One region of the Peribacillus sp. FSL K6-1552 genome, then DNA from elsewhere that is predicted to be linked to it. Evidence: riboswitches for the same ligand, from Rfam matches in the RefSeq annotation. Region 1 holds a riboswitch; the other holds the start of a gene.
What was found. A riboswitch is a leader RNA that binds a small molecule or an ion and turns the genes downstream of it on or off. The one in region 1 is predicted to bind S-adenosylmethionine.
Positions count from the first base shown of each region.

Region 1 (7,981 bases):
AACATAAAAATGGATTTAATGTCATTCGAGTGAATAATCGCTGGGAAAGACTTAATAGAGTACTTAGTATCGTAAAAAAAACAAAAAATAAGATGTTTGAATTGACTGTTCTCACTTTATTGGTTTGGAATACCTTGTTGAACATGAACCTGATAACGGGCTGGATCAGTACTGTCGTATTAGTCGGTGTTATGGCGCTTCTTGCAATAATCGCCACAATTGTTACGAAAACAAAACTACCAATACTTTTGACAAGAAGCTATATTTTTTTTCAAATGGTTCATTACGGCCGGAAAAAGAGGTATGACTTTTACCATTCGAATGATTTGAATACGTTAATGCAGGGAGCAATCAGCAGTAAATTTCTAAGACGTAAAAAGCTCGTATATGATTCTCATGAAGTTCAAACAAGCAGAACCGGTTATAATAGCCGGATTTACGGGATACAAGAGAAGTTTCTATTAAAATTTGTCGACGAAATGATCGCCGAAAATCATACTCGTGCTAAATATAATGAAGACTTATACGGTCTGTATCCGAATGTGGTCCATAACTACCCAATCCCTACATTGCCTGAGGAAAGTACAGTCGTGGATTTACACGAGTTGCTCATGCTGCCAGAGGACGAGCCGATATTGTTATATCAAGGCGGCATTCAAACAGGCAGAGGGCTAGAGAAAGTGGTTGAGGCTGTGCCAATGATGGAAGCAGGAACGCTAGTTTTTATAGGAGATGGGAAGATCAAGCCTGAATTAATAAAAAAGGTAGAGTCAATGGGTCTCGAACATCGGGTGAAATTTATCCCGAAGGTACCGGTTGACGATTTGCTTCATTATACCAAAAACGCATATTTAGGTTTTCAGGTATTGAATAATGTCTGCTTTAATCATTATTCTGCTTCTTCCAATAAGTTATTTGAATATATGATGAGCGGAGTACCCGTCATCGCCTGTAGCTTTCCAGAAATTCAAAAGGTAGTCGAGACTGAGGAAATTGGTGTGTGTGTCGACTCCCATGATCCCCGTTCTATTGCGGACGGAGTCAATTATTTATTAAAGCATCCAGAAAAAAGAGCGGAAATGAGCAGCAACTGTCTGAATGCCCGCCTTAAATACAATTGGAAACAAGAGAAAGAAATCTTCATCCAAATCTATCAATCAGCTTAACAAAAACTAGAATACTAGAAGAAAATATGATGAGGAGTGGTTATTATGAAATTATGTACAATGGGACTAGGTTATATAGGACTTCCAACATCTTTAATGTTCGCAAAACACGGTGTAGATGTTGTTGGCGTGGATATCCATCCTGATGTTATTACTAAATTGAATAATGGAAAGCTCCATATTGAAGAACCTGGACTAGACGAAGTGTTAAATGAAGTGCTAGATGCTAAAAGATTTCGTGCTACCTTGAATCCGGAGTCTGCGGATGTCTTCATCATTGCGGTCCCAACTCCAAACAATGAAGATCAACACCAATCCTGTGATCTTACCTATGTTATGCAAGCAACTTCAAGGATCCTTCCTTTTGTTCAGAAGGGAAATGTCATCATTATCGAATCGACGATTGCACCAAGGAGCATGGATGATCATATCAAGCCATTGATTGAGATGACAGGGCTAACGATCGGGCAAGACATCTTTCTCGTACATTGTCCGGAACGTGTCTTGCCAGGGAGAATACTAGAAGAATTGGTGCATAATAACCGAATCGTCGGCGGCATCACAGAAGCCTGCTCCTACAAAGGAAGTCTTGTCTATGAAACTTTCGTTAAAGGGGAAATCATTCGTACGGATGCGAAAACGGCTGAAATGTCCAAGCTGATGGAAAATACTTTCCGTGATGTGAATATTGCTCTTGCGAATGAGTTGGCTAAAGTTTGCTTCGAATTGGATATCAATGTATTGGATGTCATATCAATGGCAAATAAGCATCCACGTGTAAATATTCATCAACCAGGACCAGGGGTAGGTGGACATTGTCTCGCGGTCGATCCTTATTTCATTGTCGCTAAAGCTCCTGAGACAGCTAGAATCATCAAATTAGCCCGCGACACGAACGTTTCGATGCCGTATTATATCGTCAATTGTGTCAGGATGTTACTTGAGGGGATCCGTAAACCAAAGGTAGCGGTTTTTGGACTTGCCTACAAAGGAAATGTAGATGATATCCGTGAAAGCCCAGCCATTGATGTTGTAAATATCCTAATGAGCATGGATCAGGTGGAAGTATCCTTGCATGACCCACATGTCCAATCTGGGAAAATGCCAGTCGTTTCTGTCGAAGACGCTGTAAAAGATGCCGACCTGATTCTTGTCTTAACCGATCATAATGAATTTAAAGAAATGGATTATGACAAACTATCGAACAAGATGGCTCATAAAATGATTTTGGATACTCGGAATTGCATTGATGCTAATAAACATAACATCCAAATTGCCAACTTAGGCAATGTATTCGAATATAAAACAGAACATTTGAAAGAAGTAAGGAAAAAAATGATTATCTAATAAACAACCGATTCTGCAAGGCCGGATATGATAGGGATCTAAAGGGTGTTGACTCAGTCAGCACCCTTTAGAGTTGTACAACATGTTAAAAAAATCATTTGAAATAATAATAGGGATCGGATAATTATTATATGTTCTGTAAATATGACTTCCTATGGGACATGGGAAGAGCAGAATTGGTTGGCCTGGCGCCACCTTCTCCCTATTTATAGGTGGCGGACCAAGAGGGAGTGGAATCATACGTATGAAAAAAGTATGATGAACTTTCTAGTTTATTATATTGGCAAACAGGATGTAGAGGATTTGGCTCAGGAGACCTTTGTCTGGGCTTTTGTGAAACAAAGGGGATAAGACACCAGCTGGAACATAGGTGACAGCCTCTTGGCTGTTTTTAATTCAAAAATACTGGCGCTTCAGGTTAATGTGGCTTTTACAGGAGTGAGATCGTGATGGTCGATTTATCGTTTAGATTAGTCAGTTTATAAAGAAAGGACCAAGCAAGTTTCGCTTGGTCCTTTTGTTTTCTATTTATTAAGATTAAGCAGTCGGTCCGCCAAGTTCTTCAATTTCACTTGGAACGTTTCCGAATTTTTTAAAGTTTGCACGGAATTGAGCAGCAAGAGCTGTTGCTGTTTGTTTATATGCAGCAGGATCTGCCCAAGTCTTGATTGGTTGAAGCACTTCGTCAGGAACACCAGGAACATGAAGTGGAATATCCAAACCGAAGATATCGTCTTTGATTGTCTCGATGTTTGCTAATTCGCCTTCAAGTGCTGCTTGTACCATCGCACGAGTGTAAGCAAGTTTCATACGGCTACCAGTTCCGTATGCACCGCCAGTCCATCCAGTGTTGACAAGGTATACTTTTGCGCTGTGCTCGTCAATTTTATCTCCAAGCATTTCAGCATAGCGTGTAGCAGGAAGAGGTAAGAATGGTGAACCGAAGCATGTTGAGAATGTAGCTTCTGGTGAAGTTACTCCTCTTTCAGTACCAGCCAATTTACTTGTGTACCCACTTAGGAAATGGAACATTGCTTGTTCTTTAGAAAGTTTGCTGATTGGAGGCAGTACGCCTGAAGCATCAGCAGTTAAGAAAATGATTGTATTTGGGTGTCCTGCGATACTTGGGTTCACGATGTTATCAATCGCTTGCATTTGGTATGCAGCACGAGTGTTTTCTGTTAATGAACTATCATCGTAGTTTGCTTCACGTGTTTCCGGATCAACAACTACGTTTTCCAATACGGCACCGAAACGGATGGCATCGAAAATTTGCGGTTCTTTTTCACGTGAAAGGTTAATTGTTTTTGCATAGCAGCCGCCTTCGATGTTGAATACACCGTTAGAAGACCAGCCGTGCTCGTCATCACCAATCAGTTTGCGATTAGTGTCTGCAGATAAAGTTGTTTTACCAGTACCAGACAGTCCGAAGAATAAAGCGACATCTCCTTCACGTCCTACGTTAGCAGAGCAATGCATTGGAAGTATTCCAGCCTCTGGAAGTAGGTAGTTCATGATTGAGAAGATCGATTTTTTCATTTCACCTGCATATTCCGTTCCACCGATTAAGATAGTACGGCGTTCAAATGACACGATGATGAATGTTTCGGATTGAGTTCCGTCCACTTCTGGATCTGCTTTGAAATTAGGTGCAGAAAGAATCGTGAATTCTGATTCGTGACCTCTTAGTTCTTCTTCATTTGGACGGATGAACAAAGTGTGAGCGAAAAGATTATGCCAAGCATATTCATTTACAACTTGGATGGGAAGACGTGATGTTTCGTCCGCGCCGGCGAAACCTTTGAAAACAAAGATCTCTTCTTTTGCTTTTAGGTAGTCAACTACTTTATTATATAGTTTATTGAATACTTCTTCAGAGATTGGTTGGTTTACGGAACCCCAATCTACTTTGTCTTTCACAGAAGCTTCGTCTACGATATATTTATCTTTAGGTGAACGGCCAGTATATTTGCCTGTTTCAGCTTTTACTGCGCCAGTTGATGTCAAAACGCCTTCGTTTCTGCTTAATACTTTTTCAACCAATTGGGGAACTGAAAGTTGAGTTTGCACATTATTTCCTGCCAATAATTGGTGTAACTCATTAGAAACATCTACAGAATTCATATATGAGGTACCTTCCTTTGTTTTAAGTTTTTATATTACAATTAGTATAACACATTCACTTAAATAGTCTATACTATTTATTTTTTTTTGTGATATTTTTTATATGGTTTCCTTAATCATTTTTTAAAATGCGTTATGAACCGAGTACGGGTTCCTGCATATACTTGAATGGAGGAATCTGAACTGGGTGGTGTAATTAGGAAGAAAGCCCATTATCAAGATTAGAATCTTGATCGAATGGGTCTCGTTTCAGGAATATAAAAAAGGTTTGATTCTTTTATTTAATAGGAAGAAATTAAGAATAGAACAACTTGCTATTACATCAAAAGGCAAAATCCTAAAAAGTTATTATGCGGTTCGAAGTCCGCTTTTTCAAGTTCTTATATCTATGGTAATTTTCTACATTTTCGTTTGTTTTCTACATCGAAAATCCAATAATGACAGAGCATTAGCACATTTTTTTTCGTGAAAGCTGTGATGGGGAAAAATGTTCTTTTTCGAAAAGCATTGACAGAATCCGACCAAATACGATAATATCTTAAATTGTACGGATTCTCTTATCCCGAGTTGGTGGAGGGACAGGCCCTTTGAAACCCAGCAACCTGCCATATTGAACTTGACTCCAAGATCAATCGCCGAAAATAAAGCGATAGTTCTTCAAGGAATAGTGGTGATGGTGCTAACCTGAGCAAGGTAAAAAACCCTTGAACGATAAGAGTGAAAGGATAGATGACAGAATTTTAAACCTTTCCTCATTTGCCAGGGAAGGTTTTTGTGTTTTTTAGTAATTCTGTGTCTATAGTTGAAGCTAATAAGGGAAAACGAGTTCCGTAAAAAATCAGGCTTTTGCCTACAACATACTAACTTCCAAGGAGGAAATATGATGTCAAAGAAACGTCTATTTACTTCTGAATCTGTTACAGAGGGCCATCCGGACAAGATTTGTGATCAGATTTCAGATTCCATTTTAGATGCTATCCTTGCTAAGGATGCAAATGCACGTGTTGCGTGTGAAACAAGTGTAACAACAGGTCTTGTACTTGTTGCTGGTGAAATTACAACGTCCGCTTATGTGGATATTCCACGTATCGTTCGTGATACGATTGCAGGAATTGGTTACACACGTGCGAAATACGGTTTCGATGCTGAAACTTGTGCCGTATTGAGTTCTATTGATGAGCAATCTGCTGATATCGCAGCTGGCGTAGACAAAGCGTTGGAAGCTCGTGAAGGAACTATGTCAGATGAAGAAATCGATGCAATCGGTGCAGGGGACCAAGGGCTTATGTTCGGTTTTGCTTGCAATGAAACAGAAGAGCTTATGCCACTTCCGATTTCATTAGCTCATAAACTTTCATTCCGCTTGTCTCAAGTTCGTAAAGAAGAAACGCTTGCTTACTTACGTCCTGATGGTAAAACACAGGTAACGGTGGAGTATGATGAAAATAATCAACCTGTAAGAGTTGACACAATTGTTATTTCAACACAACATGATCCAGAAGTAACTCTTGAGCAAATTCAAGCTGACTTAAAAGAACATGTGATTAAAGCAGTTGTACCAGCTGAATTAATCGATGCTGGGACTAAGTACTTCATTAACCCAACTGGCCGTTTTGTAATTGGCGGACCTCAAGGGGATGCTGGTCTTACTGGACGTAAAATCATTGTTGATACGTACGGCGGATACGCTCGTCACGGTGGCGGTGCATTCTCCGGTAAAGATGCTACAAAAGTTGACCGTTCTGCGGCATACGCTGCTCGTTACGTTGCGAAAAACATCGTAGCTGCTGGCCTTGCTGACAAAGCGGAAGTACAATTGGCATACGCAATTGGTGTGGCAGAGCCTGTATCAATCTCGATTGATACATTCGGAACAGGAACAGTAAGCGAAGAAGTACTAGTTGATCTAGTACGCGCTAACTTCGACCTGCGTCCAGCTGGTATCATCAAAATGCTTGATCTTCGTCGCCCAATCTACAAACAAACAGCTGCTTACGGACACTTTGGCCGTACAGATGTTGATCTTCCTTGGGAACGCACAGATAAAGCTGAGATTTTAAAAGCACAAGCGTAATCAAATAAAAGTAAAAGGTGCCTCGCAACTAGCGAGGCACCTTTTTCAATTGTGAAATGGATTAAATTTGTCGACAGAGGGAATAATTCAAGAAATCCTATTTAAACCAGCCATTTAGTTTTTTACTCGTGAATTATGTAGTTTTACTCGTGAGTTTTAGTGTTTTACTCGTGAATTATGTAGTTTTACTCGTGAGTTTTAGTGTTTACTCGTGAATTATGCAAGTTTACTCGTGAATTATGCAAGTTTACTCGTGAGTTTACATGAATTATTTAATGCGTTCTGCATGTTTATAGTATTGTCCTTTTTCAGCATATTCTCGGACGATACGTTCCATATCCTTGCGATCTTCATCGTTAATTTCGCGTACGACTTTAGCTGGACGGCCGAATGCCAATGTGTTTGGTGGTATGACTTTGCCTTGGGGAACAAGACTTCCAGCACCGATAAAAGCTCCTTCCCCGATTTCTGCTGCATCAAGTACAATCGAGCCCATGCCGATTAGAGCTCCTTTACGAACTTTACAGCTATGTAAAATAACCTGATGGCCGATGGTTACTTCGTCCTCGATAATTAATGGATTATTTGGACTTTGGTGAAGAACGCTGTTATCTTGTACACTTACTTTATTACCGATTATAGTAGGGGCTACGTCGCCACGTATAACGGTATTAAACCAGATTGACGTTTCGTCGCCGATTTTCACATCACCTGTCACGACTGCATTTTCAGCAATATAAGCGCTTTCAGAGATTTCAGGTTCTTTACCTTTAAATGGATAAATAATCATTTTTAATCATTTCCTTTCCGAAGTAGATGTTTTTATGTATTATTTTAATATACCGTATGTAAATAGACTTGGCTATTTATAATAAAAATGTAGAACTTGTTAGAGTTCCTTTTTGTCGAAAATCATGAATATGGTTATAATTTATATATATTATTTTTCAGCTATCTTTGATCGTATACAACAAGAGAAAAGTGAAAGGGGGATTTCGAATGTGGAAATGGGAGACAGAAGGAGACGCAAAAGGCGTCATTGTCATCATTCATGGGGCAATGGAGCATCACGGCCGATATAAGTGGGTAACGCAAATGTGGCTTTCAGCCGGATATCATGTTGTCATGGGCGACCTTCCTGGGCAGGGGATGACAACTCGTGCCTACCGGGGACATATCGATTCCTTTGACGAATATTTAGACGAAGTAAAAAGCTGGATAGAAGATGCCTTCGAATATTCGCTGCCAGTCTTTTTGCTTGGACACAGCA
Region 1 covers NZ_JBBOST010000001.1:5,132,885-5,140,865, reverse strand. Annotated here, with positions in the region: gene NST21_RS24565 (glycosyltransferase) at 1-1,166, shown strand, start outside; gene NST21_RS24560 (nucleotide sugar dehydrogenase) at 1,212-2,513, shown strand; gene pckA (phosphoenolpyruvate carboxykinase (ATP)) at 3,051-4,637, opposite strand; SAM riboswitch class I at 5,192-5,355, shown strand; gene metK (methionine adenosyltransferase) at 5,518-6,711, shown strand; gene NST21_RS24545 (gamma carbonic anhydrase) at 6,980-7,498, opposite strand; gene NST21_RS24540 (alpha/beta hydrolase) at 7,711-7,981, shown strand, end outside.

Region 2 (7,981 bases), 2.6 Mb from region 1:
GTGTAGGATTAAGTAATACACAAGCGTACTGGAGAATTATTTTACCGCAAGCTTTTGTAGTTGCTTTACCAAACTTCGGTAACAGCTTACTTGAGTTGATGAAAGAAGGGGCCCTAGCATATACAATCGGATTGATAGATATCATGGGGAAAGCAGAGCTTATAATCGCTGGGAATTATAATACTCATGCATTAGAAATTTATCTTGCTTTAGCTGTTATTTACTGGATATTATCAATTGCTATTGAACAACTATTCTTAAAATTAGAGAAGGTATTTAGTAAAGGAAAACAAGTGATAACAACTACATAGGGGGTGACAGAGTGTCAGAAGGATTGGATTATAAATTTTTAGTGGAAACCTTTTTTGTAGCATTATCAGGGGTGCCCACCGCGTTATTCATTACAATTGTAGCTTTACTTGTTGCGCTTCCGTTAGGATTTTTGCTTGCTTTAACAAGAATAAATCAAATTCCGGTTTTAAATCGTGTAGCACAGATATATGTTTCCTTTGTAAGAGGAACTCCTGTCATAATTCAAATTTTTATTATTTATAGCAGTGTACCCTTATTGCTAGCTTCGATATTTGATAAGTATAACATCGAAATGAATGTATACGATGTAAATCCGATTTGGTACGCATTCATTGTTTTTTCATTGAATACGACAGCTATTCTAATAGAAGTGTTTCGTTCAGCAATAAGCACAGTGAGTAAGGGACAACTAGAAGCTGCTTATTCAGTCGGATTAACAAATGTCCAAGCATTTAGAAGAATTATCATTCCACAGACATTAGTTGTAGCATTACCAAATATTTGTACAGCAACAGTCAATCTAATTAAAGCAACATCTCTAGGATATGCGTTGTCATTGCAAGAAATTACTCTAAGAGCCAAGGTAGCTGCCAATGTAGGCTACAATTATGTTGAGGCTTATATTGATATTTTTCTTGTATACCTGATTTTATGTAGTTTAGTAGAGTATTTATTTAAGCTGTATGAAAAACGTTTAAGTAGGTATAGAGCAGTAGGTATTTGAAATGAAGCAGGAGGTGGCCATGATGTTAGAAATTACAAATATCCATAAATCATTCGGAGAAAATGAGATTTTAAAAGGTGTAGATTTAAAAATAGAAAAGGGTGACGTGGTAGTAATTCTGGGCCCAAGCGGTTCAGGAAAGACAACATTACTTCGATGCATTAACTTTCTTGAAAAAGCAGATCAAGGACATGCAATTTTTGGGGATATTGATGTAAATCTTAAAACAGCATCAAAAAAGGCGATTCATGGAATTAGGCAAAAGATAGCTTTTGTATTTCAAAATTATAATCTGTTTAATAATAAAACGGCATTAGAAAATGTGACAGAAGGTCTTGTTATTGGAAGGAAGATTGCGAAAGCAGAAGCAAATGAGATTGGTAAAAAAGCATTAGATAAAGTAGGTCTGTCAGAAAAATACAATGCTTACCCTATTGAACTATCAGGTGGTCAGCAACAAAGGGTTGGTATTGCGAGAGCAGTTGCTTTAAATCCTGACATTATTCTATTTGACGAACCAACTTCTGCACTTGATCCTGAACTAGTCGGTGAAGTTTTAACAGTAATGAAGCAAATAGCAAAAGAAGGAACAACCATGTTAGTAGTCACGCATGAAATGTCTTTTGCAAAGGATGTAGCAAACAGAGTAATATTTATGGATGCTGGTGTAGTAGTAGAAGAAGGATCACCTAAAGATATTTTTGTGAAACCAAAAGAAGAAAGAACAAAGAAGTTCTTAAAAAGGGTCTTACCAGAGGATTATATTTTTTACATTTAATTTTTAAATGAAATTAAGTTAATAAGAAAAGGGTGAATTTTTGAAGCTGATCCCCAGTTATAGATTAATAGCGATCACTCTATACATATAAGTAATTAAAACGAGCGCATACTTGTGTTGAAATAATAAATCATTCAGTAATAATCAACGAAATTATGGGCTTTAGTGTAGCCTATATGAAGTAGACAAAAAACGAATTAACTATGAGAACCTGGTTGGGGATTTCGTGTAAATAACTAGTAATCCTACGAGATGAAATTAACGCTTCACTTGATCACTAGATTAAAAAAATGCATAATTGAACGTATGTTTTCAATGCTTTTCTCCTTTCGTTTAGTTAATTGATGACGGTGCTCTTTAGTTTTTACAAGTGAGTTTTTGGTTTATAATAACAATTATCAAGTCTTATCAGGGGGTGAAACTTTGAATGAATATAATGTTACAGTTAAGAATGGCAGCACATTAATTCTGTCAGAAATTATTAAAGCTGAAGATGAAAGAGAAGTCCTTGGCACACTATTGATTACTAGCGAATTATTTAATCAACCTTTTACTGACATTAGGATTTTAGAACGCTAATTTGTTACTGAACTCTCCATTTGTTACAATCATAATAAATCTTAAAACAGTAGGCGATATTATGTGCGGGCGTTTCACCCTTTTCACTGACATTGAAGAAATAATTGACAGGTTTGATATTCAAGCTCCATTTAATGCCGAGTACCAATTCAGCTACAACATAGCACCTTCTCACTCTGTCTTATCCGTTATTAATGACGGATCTAGGAATCGACTTGGATATCTTCGTTGGGGACTCATACCTTACTGGGCAAAAGATGAGAAAATGGGCTACAAGATGATTAATGCCCGAGCGGAGACCATTGCTGAGAAAACAAGTTTTAAGAATTCGTATAAGAAGAAACGGTGTTTGATACTTGCCGACTCTTTTTATGAGTGGAAGAAGGCACCAGAACGAAAAATACCTATGCGAATAAAACTTAAAAGTAATGCCCCATTTGGAATGGCTGGTCTCTGGGAATCATGGAAATCACCTGAAGGTATCACGATATATTCCTGCTCAGTTATTACCACTACTCCGAATGAGCTAATGACTAGTATTCATGATCGCATGCCAGTTATACTTAAACCTGAAGATGAAAAGACTTGGCTGGATCCTTCAATTAATGATACTGCATATCTGCAGCAATACTTAAAATCATTTGATACTGAACAGATGGAAGCTTTTGAGGTATCAACTGATGTGAACTCACCTAAAAATAATTCACCTAAGTTAATACACCAAATTTGCTGAGAGGTCCTAGGACCTCTTTTTGTTTTTCTCTTTTCCTATTAAAGATGAAGTACTTTATCATCGTTCATAAGTTCCTCTTTACTCATTTGAAAAAACCTCCTTATAAAATACTTTAGGCTACACCTTGCGGAAATACACAAAATACTGTACTCTTATATTTGCTTTTCGATGCGGGTATCGATGTCACTTTCCTAGAGTGAATGGATGAAAAGCTAGGGCTGCAAAAAGACAACTTAGCAATGAACAATGCAGTGAACTTGTTAACCTGCCTGATTCTTTACTCGTAGACATCGGAACATTTGATAATATCATTACGTAATTTGGATCTTCTTATCAAGAGAGACGGAGGGACTGGCCCGAAGATGTCTCGGCAGCAGACTTAATAGGAGTGCTGTGCCAAATCCAGCAGGCGAATACGCCTGAAAGATGAGGAGGGTGTTTTTTATAGATTAAAAGACCTCTTCTTATTGTTTAATAGAAGAGGTCTTTTTTCACGTTCAAGGGTTTAGCTTTAGCTTTGTATTGGCTATTATGCTTTTGGAGTCATGCTTACAATAATATGAAAGAAATGCTGGATCTTACTAGAATTTTTTTACCGAATTAGTTCAATGAAAAAGGGCTGTGACATATTTGTCATGGGAAAAATAAAAAGAGGTGTTCATCATGAGTACAAACAATAAAGGGAATCCTTGGGCTTTAGTCCCATTTGTCGTTTTTTTAATTTTATTTATAGGTTCCGGGGTTATTACAAGAGATTTTTATTCATTTCCGGTGATTGTGGCGATTGCGATTGCATCAGCGGCTGCATTGGCAATGAATCGAAAAGAGTCTTTCAATCAAAAAGTTGAAATCTTTTGTAAAGGTGCCGGGGACTCCAATATTATGTTAATGGTTATCATTTTCCTTTTGGCCGGTGCTTTTTCAGAAGTGGCGAATGGAATGGGTGCGGTAGAATCAACGGTGAATCTTGCGTTATCGGTTTTTCCGCAAAATCTATTAATGGTAGGTATTTTCATTATCGCTTGTTTTATTTCTCTATCTATGGGGACAAGCATGGGAACAATCGTAGCGCTAGCACCTATAGGTGTAGGAATTAGTGAACAAACCGATATTTCGCTTGCCCTTTCAATGGCTGCCGTTATTGGTGGTGCGATGTTTGGTGACAACCTATCTTTCATTTCAGATACGACAATCGCAGCTGTTCGAACGCAGGGAACGAAAATGAAGGATAAGTTTAAAGTGAATTTTTTCATTGTTTTACCTGCGGCCATCATCACATGTGTCATCCTTGGTTTTTTAACAATGGGTGAACAAGCAGCTATCTCTCAACATTCCTATAATTGGGTGAAGATTCTACCTTATCTTTGCGTTTTGATCACTGCATTAGCTGGAGTCAATGTGTTCCTTGTCCTCTCCATCGGTATTGTGTTTGCCGGAATTATCGGGTTAGCGGATGGTAGTTATCAACTGATGGGAGTCATTCAAAAAATTGGGGATGGAATGGCGGGAATGTATGAGATCTCTTTTCTTGCCATTTTAATTGCTGGTATGGTGTCAGTCATCAAACATAACGGCGGCATCGATTATCTTCTCCACGTCGTGACCCGTAATAGCAAATCAAGAAAAGGTGCTGAATTCAGCATTGCCGGTCTGGTCGGTTTGACAAATCTATCTACGGCAAATAACACGATTTCTATTATCATTGCCGGTCCGCTAGCCAAAAACATTGCGGAAAAGTATGGCATCGATCCCCGTAAATCGGCGAGTTTGCTTGACGTTTTTGCTTGTTGTATTCAAGGGTTAATTCCATACGGGGCACAACTGCTTGTTGCGGCGGGGGTAGCACAAATTTCACCTGTAAGTATTTTACCCTATTCTTTTTATCCAGTATTAATTGGGATTTGTGGAGTCATAGCCATTTTGATTGGTTTTCCGCGATTTTCAGGGAGTGAAGAGAAGAAACATACTTCTTGAAAAAGTGAATTAAACAGAAAAACACCCTGAATCTTTAGATCTAGGGTGTTTTTTTATATGCGGCTTTTGGGAGAAGGTGCCACAGCGGATAAAAAAGGGTGACATCGTTTCAGGCTTTTTGCATCAGTACTGCTTCACGGGTTGGAACAGGTAACCTTGCAGGTGTTGCCATAGCCATCACAATGGGTGGTCCAGGAGCCGTTTTCTGGATGTGGTTAATAGCACTTATCGGGTCTGCCTCTGCCTTCATTGAAAGTACACTTGCACAAATTTATAAGGTCAAGGATGGCGATACATTCCGAGGTGGCCCTGCTTATTATATGGAAAAAGCATTGAATGCCCGTTGGATGGGTATCACGTTCGCTGTATTGATTTCGCTTACATTTGGGCTTGCTTTCAACTCTGTACAAGCCAACACGATCACAAGTGCGTTCAATGAATCGGTTGGGATCGATAAGTGGGTTACGGCAATCATCCTTGCTCTTGTTACGGCTGTCATCATTTTTGGAGGCATTAAAATGATTGCAAAAGTATCTGAAGTCATCGTACCGATTATGGCAGGAGCATATGTGATAGTAGCGTTGATTATCATTATCATGAATATTACCGAGTTACCGGGTGTTTTTGTTTTAATCTTTGAAAGTGCTTTTGATGGATTAAGGGAAGTTGCTGGTGGAGCATTAGGCGCTGCCATGATGCAAGGAATCAAGAGAGGTCTATTTTCTAATGAAGCCGGGATGGGTAGTGCCCCTAATGCAGGTGCGACAGCAGATGTCAGTCATCCGGTAAAACAAGGGCTCATTCAGTCACTTGGTGTATTTGTGGATACACTTGTCATTTGTAGTTCGACCGCCTTCATCATTTTGGTCTCAGGCCTGTATACATCGAAGGAAACAGATGGTATAGTCCTTACCCAAAATGCACTTGGTACGGCATTAGGATCTTGGGCTGGCATTTTCCTTGCCATTATCGTACTGTTATTCGCCTTTAGTTCCATAGTTGGTAACTACTATTATGGAGAGTCGAACATTGGCTTTATTAATGAAAATAAAGTTTGGTTAAACTTATATCGTATCGCAGTCGTAGGGATGGTGATTTTCGGTTCGCTTGCTTCACTCAAGTTTGTATGGGGTCTAGCTGACTTGCTGATGGGGTTAATGGCCATTATCAACTTAATCGCCATAGCATTACTTGGAAAAATTGCATTTGCTGCACTAGCCGATTATCAAAAACAAAAGAAGAGTGGAAAAAACCCAGTTTTCCATGTAAACAATATTAAAGGTTTGAAGAATGTGGAATGTTGGGGTGATCCATCCGATAATGTGGATGAGAGTAAGAGCAATCGAAAGTTAAAGATAAATTAAGGCCTTTTAGCTTGTAGACAAAGTCCCCTTTTTTAGGGACAAGTCTATAAGCTTTTTATGTATAGGCGATGTTAAATCTAAATGTTGATATGTATACATTAAGAAAGGGAACTCTTGATACATATTAAGTTCCCTTTTTAATTCAACTAACGCTACCCTTTACTTGATTAAGGATTACTCCAAAATCAACGTTATATTTTTATTATCAAGGATAATTTCTTCTACCCAATTAAATATAGTTGAACCAATGTTCATTTTTGCATCCCTTATTTCTTTAATTACTTTTTCTTCATTACTTGGATGGCAATTTTTCAACATCTCATTCAGTATGGTTATTGTTTCTCCGTACCCTAAATCGATTTTAGATTTGACAGAATTTCTCCAAAAAATTGTATATTCTTCTTCAACTTCTATATCACCGAAACCACCAAACAAAATATCATTAAATGCATCGAGACTTCCATTCCACTTGTATTTTCCAGAGAGAACTACATTCGAAAACTCGTTACAGAGTCCATTAAAGTCCGAAAAATTTTCACCATCTAAGACAAAAACTTTGTTAAATTTAATCACCTCTAATACATCATTTTCGTTATTTTAAATAAATCGCCTTCTTCAACTCAATACTTCTTTAGTGAAATAAGAATTAACTTGTCAAACTGAATTTTGACACAGGACGTAACTTCTATATATATTTTAAACGAACTTCAAGGTTTAGAGATAGGAAAAAAATTATTAAAAAGACTCCTTCCTGAATTTAAGAGTTTAGACTTCAATTCAGCTAGTGTTAAAGTGTTAGAGAAAAATAGTTCTTGCCACTTCTATGAGGCAATGGGAGCTAAAATAGTGGATAGCATGTTAACAAACATTGCAGATGATAACTTAAATTATTCGTTTATAGGTGGGAGGATATCAGCATATAAAAAGCATATGTCCTTTCTTATTCCACTATCGGGGCAGAAGAGTTGAATAAGGAAGTGGATACGTTGAGACAATATTGGAATAAGAAAAAGGCAAACTTTCTTTAATATAGGCTGGATGGTATATAATACCGATAATACAAAACGTTATTAAACTCATGTAAGCATACTTATACTGGCTTATGAAGTGATAATTTATAGGGGGATAATATGGAACTTTCTTTATTATTAGAGTATGGCTGGGTATTAATTATTTTGATTTTTTTAGAAGGTTTATTATCTGCAGATAATGCTTTAGTTTTAGCTATTATGTCAAAACATTTACCAGAAGAACTGCAAAAAAAAGCGATTAATATTGGGTTGCTATTAGCTTTTATATTTAGGATTGGTGCAATCTTTATTATTTCGTACCTTTTCCACGTTTGGCAAGTTCAAGCAATTGGGGCTGCTTATTTAATTTTCATCTCGTTAAAACATTTACTAAAAAAGGACCACGGAGAAAAAGAGAAAAAAGGGAAAAGCTATCGTATGACTATTGTGCAAATTGCATTAGCTGATATCGCCTTCGCTGTTGATTCTATTTTAGCAGCGGTAGCT
Region 2 covers NZ_JBBOST010000001.1:2,571,667-2,579,647, forward strand. Annotated here, with positions in the region: gene NST21_RS12450 (amino acid ABC transporter permease) at 1-311, shown strand, start outside; gene NST21_RS12455 (amino acid ABC transporter permease) at 323-1,036, shown strand; gene NST21_RS12460 (amino acid ABC transporter ATP-binding protein) at 1,059-1,814, shown strand; gene NST21_RS12465 (hypothetical protein) at 2,238-2,393, shown strand; gene NST21_RS12470 (SOS response-associated peptidase) at 2,455-3,126, shown strand; SAM riboswitch class I at 3,454-3,559, shown strand; gene NST21_RS12475 (Na+/H+ antiporter NhaC family protein) at 3,790-5,100, shown strand; gene NST21_RS12480 (alanine/glycine:cation symporter family protein) at 5,199-6,464, shown strand; gene NST21_RS12485 (hypothetical protein) at 6,639-7,037, opposite strand; gene NST21_RS28830 (GNAT family N-acetyltransferase) at 7,131-7,433, shown strand; gene NST21_RS12490 (TerC family protein) at 7,595-7,981, shown strand, end outside.
Region 2: linked by a shared signal. The riboswitch ahead of NST21_RS12475 (Na+/H+ antiporter NhaC family protein) and the one ahead of metK (methionine adenosyltransferase) in region 1 are both predicted to bind S-adenosylmethionine.